DNA from 2 places in the Bacillus sp. z14 (2026) genome. Region 1 is predicted to be linked to the other one. Evidence: riboswitches for the same ligand, from Rfam matches in the RefSeq annotation. Region 1 holds a riboswitch; the other holds the start of a gene.

Region 1 (2,209 bases):
GATCTATTGTATCTTTTTCTGCCTGATAGGCAGATTCAAGCATTACCTTAACATCAGTGGTTTGTTTAACTTCTGCTGGTGTTACAGTTGGTGTTCCACCCAATGTACTGATTTTTTCTGCAAGATATAAAGCATGTCCCTGTTCATCGGCTATTTCACCTTCAAAGAAAGGTTTCAGTGTTTGTCTGTATAAACCAGAAACCATTGCCGCATAGCTAGAATACATGATTGATGCAGCATATTCGTTTGCTAGATCTTCATTTAAACCATCTATTAATTCTTTTAATTTTTTTTCCATTCTATAATCCACTCCTTCTATATTCTATAATTCAAATGTACCCTACTTTACTACATATTAAGCATTTTTTTTGTGGCAGGATTTTGAAATGTTCAGGGAATATTTTTACATAATAAAAAGCCTGATCCGATAAAGGACCAAGCTTGGATTATTAAGTCAGATTAATTTTGAGAAATTAATACGTTTATTGAGAGCATACATAATTGGAGCACCAATTGTCATGACTGCTAATTCTCCAGCTGCGGTTGTTGCCCATGCAAACCAGAAAGGAAGTTTCAAAACAATATTTAACTCTATAGCAATTAAGAACATGGTAAAAGTAAAAACGAATGTATTAATAGCCATCCTTGCCCAAATATTGCGGACAAATCGGAAGGTTAGAATGGTGATTGTTAATGCTAGTATGGATTGGCCAACACCAAATATTAAATCATATGCACCCATTGATGAGAAAAAGAGGTTAGAGATAAATACTCCTATCACAATCCCATACATGTATTTTTTATTAAATACAATCAAGTGATTGAACATTTCAGGTACTCGAAACTGAATGTTCGAAAATGCGATTGGCTGTACGATTATAGTGACAGCAATATATAAGGCTGCCAAAACTCCATTTACAGCAAGCGTTCTAATATTCATTTTTTTCTCTCCCTTAGTTTTTTATCGTGGGATGGTTACGAACCACGTTTAGTATTTCCGAAGACACCAAATAATCATAAGCATAATAAGATGCCTAGTCAATAAAGGATTGTAGTTGGATCATGGCCAAAACATCATCGTATAGTTATGATCGACTGGCATAAATCAATAAAAGACGCCGAGAGAAATCTCGGCGTCGTCTCTTATTTAATCGTTAGTTTAATGACTTGGAGTTAATTTTTTTGTATTGATTGGTTTTATGTCATCCTTTTTGAAGATAGTTTTACGAATCCAGGGAAGAACGTAATAGTCTCCACCGAATCGTCCGGCATTTGCACCTGCTACAAGAATAACCATTCCCAGTATGATGTAGAGCGGGTTAGTAGATACTGTTCCGCCAAATAAAAACATAAAATTCATTAATAATCCAAAGAAGGCAGCTGTAGTTGTTAAGACACCAAGCAGTAACCCAAGCCCAACTAGAAATTCTCCCCATGGAATTAAGATGTTGATTAACCCTACGTTAGGAATCGCAAATTTTTCAATGAATGAACCATAAATCGGATACAGTGCCCCTCCGTCTGGCCCAGTTACAGGATTAGCAACAATATTTCCAAGGAATCCAGATGCATCAAATGCTCCGCCTTTAATTTTCTCAAATCCATGAATCATCCATTCATAACCAAGATACAGTCTTATAATCAATAATAGTCCGGAGGCATATTTATTAGTTCGTAACCAATTCATCATTTTAAATCACTCCCATATGGATTTAACTGGCTCTAATCCGCGGTTTTTAGTTCCAGTAACTTTCTATACCTTATTTATATACCATATGCTTGATAATGTGGTGCATTATCCCTGTGTTTCTTTTTTTGTACAAAAATATGTGAACCTTTTAAGTTAATACTAAAAACAACTTTACAAACGTGATATTGTTCGTTCCTTCACAAACTTTTACATAATGAACCAATTAGTGTTGTATTAGAATGAAAAATAACACTCTTAATTAAATGAGCTATTTAAAAATTTATATATAAGAGTAAAATATATTTAATGATAAAAGGTTAGAAAGAGAACATTTAAGGAAAATAATAGTATAGGTGTTTGAAGGAGGAATGGGAATGAGCTTACAATCAGTTATTATTGAAGCATTACATGTTAAACCGGAAATAAACCCTAAAGAAGAAATCAAAGACAGAGTTGGGTTCCTAAAAAGTTACTTAAAGAAGAGCGGAGCAAAAGGATTTGTTCTAGGAATCAGTGGCG
Region 2 (2,209 bases), on a different contig from region 1:
CTACTGCTTTTTTTACAGTTTGCGGTTGTTGCACACAAACACCTGGCATATGAGCATCTTGGGGCATAAACACAGCAAAACATCCTTCTTTCACGATAAGATGATTACCCTCGCCATTCAAGAACATAACATCATTTTCTTTTTGTTCCTCTACGACTTCTGTATCTTCCTTATTTGTATAAACCATTCTTTCCTCGCCTTTAATGACGTATTGGATATCCGTATATGAGTAATGAGCTTCCAGGCGACAGTCTTCAATGAGCTTTGTTTCATACTCTTGAATCATTACGAAGACCTTGTCATTTTCAATTTCATACTTTCCTACCGGCAAGGCTTGCAAATCATTTTCCATTAAAAAAGCGAAGGCTTTCTTTAATCTAGGATGCACTCCATCATATAATGGAGCATTTGATAACTGATCGATAATCATATATGTTTCCTCCGATACGTAATATAAGTATATAAAATAGTAACATAACCAGTAATAGCGATACAAGAACTTGTATACAAGTCTGGTTCGTATGATATGAAAAACCGAAGGAGAAAGAAATAATTGAGTTTGATTAATAAACCATCAAACCTTTAGATAATAGTCATCTGGCCATTTATTTGTGTAAAATTGCCAAAATACTTTTATCGTCTAACTTGTGTTTATCATTTTTAGCTCAGCTCCATATTTTATGAAACACCCGTGATTCAACTTACATCTGTTAACTTTTTTCCTTTTATAACCATTATCGGGTGTGATATGATAAGATGTAATTAAAATAATATCTGAAGATTTTCAGGAGAGGTTCATAGCGGATACCCTCTATAAAAAACTATGGATACATGTCATTCTCGCCATGTCCATATATTGGACGTGGCTTTTTTGACTTTCTAAGTAGTTATTTTTATAGAAAAAGAGTATGGCCCTCCTTGGAATGATTAGATATCTAATTCAAGGAGGGTTATTTATGTCTGGTCGACAACAAACAGAAGGATTAGAGGATTTAACGTTATTGGGAAATCAAAATGTGAAGTATGCATTTAATTATGCACCTGAAGTATTAGAGTCTGTAGATAATTTACATTCAGACCGTGATTACTTTGTTAAGTTTAATTGCCCTGAGTTTACAAGTCTTTGCCCAATTACGCAGCAACCGGATTTTGCGACCATGTATATTTCGTATATTCCAAATAAAAAAATTGTAGAAAGTAAGTCACTAAAATTATATTTATTTAGTTTCCGCAATCATGGAGACTTCCACGAAGACTGTGTCAATATCATTATGAATGACTTAATTAAACTGCTGGATCCTCGTTATATCGAGGTATGGGGCAAATTTACTCCACGCGGGGGTATATCAATCGACCCTTGGTGTAACTATGGCCGTGCAGGTACGAAATATGAAGAAATCGCAAATCATCGCTTAATGAATCACGATTTATATCCCGAAAAAATTGATAATCGCTAACTGAGTGTTACCACAATTCGTTAAAATCCTTTTATCTTGGGAGGGGGAAAGATCATGAAGCAAGAAAAAGCATTAGTCGTGTTTAGCGGCGGACAAGATAGTACGACATGCTTGTTCTGGGCAATGAAAAATTTTGGAGAGGTAGAGGTTGTGACATTTAATTATGGGCAACGACATGCATTAGAAATTGAATGTGCAAAACAAATCGCTAATGAATTAAACGTCCATCATCATATTTTAGATATGTCATTACTTAATCAACTTGCTCCGAATGCATTAACACGCGCTGATATTGAGGTGAAGGATGGTGCGGAAGGAGAGTTGCCATCAACGTTTGTACCGGGTCGCAATTTATTATTTTTATCTTTTGCAGGTGTATTAGCGAGACAAATTGGTGCAAAGCATATTATTACAGGTGTTTGTGAAACAGATTTTAGCGGATATCCAGATTGTCGTGATATTTTTATAAAATCATTTAATGTCACAATCAATTTATCAATGGAAGAAGCCTTTGTTATACACACACCTTTAATGTGGTTGAACAAAGCAGAAACATGGTCCTTAGCAGATGAATTAGGTGCATTTGATTTTGTGAAAGAAAAGACCTTAACGTGTTATCACGGTATTAAAGCGGACGGCTGTGGTGAATGTCCCGCTTGTAAGCTGCGTCTGCAAGGAATGCACACATATTTACATACCAAACAGCATATAGGAGGATCAATATGATACGCATTCTATTCTATTTAGTATCA

Evidence for each region. Region 1 has a riboswitch for preQ1 ahead of AC4G3O_RS14945 (QueT transporter family protein). Riboswitches for the same ligand answer to the same signal wherever they lie in the genome.
Region 2: linked by a shared signal. The riboswitch ahead of queF (preQ(1) synthase) and the one ahead of AC4G3O_RS14945 (QueT transporter family protein) in region 1 are both predicted to bind preQ1.

What each region holds. Positions count from the first base shown of each region.
Region 1 is NZ_JBZFQK010000004.1:203,260-205,468, forward strand. Features, by position in the region: gene AC4G3O_RS14940 (ferritin-like domain-containing protein) at 1-298, opposite strand, end outside; gene AC4G3O_RS14945 (QueT transporter family protein) at 455-940, opposite strand; PreQ1 riboswitch class I at 948-992, opposite strand; gene AC4G3O_RS14950 (DoxX family membrane protein) at 1,160-1,690, opposite strand; gene nadE (NAD(+) synthase) at 2,065-2,209, shown strand, end outside.
Region 2 is NZ_JBZFQK010000001.1:387,712-389,920, reverse strand. Features, by position in the region: gene AC4G3O_RS01730 (NanQ anomerase/TabA/YiaL family protein) at 1-430, opposite strand, end outside; PreQ1 riboswitch class I at 785-831, shown strand; gene queF (preQ(1) synthase) at 957-1,457, shown strand; gene queC (7-cyano-7-deazaguanine synthase QueC) at 1,512-2,183, shown strand; gene AC4G3O_RS01715 (VUT family protein) at 2,183-2,209, shown strand, end outside.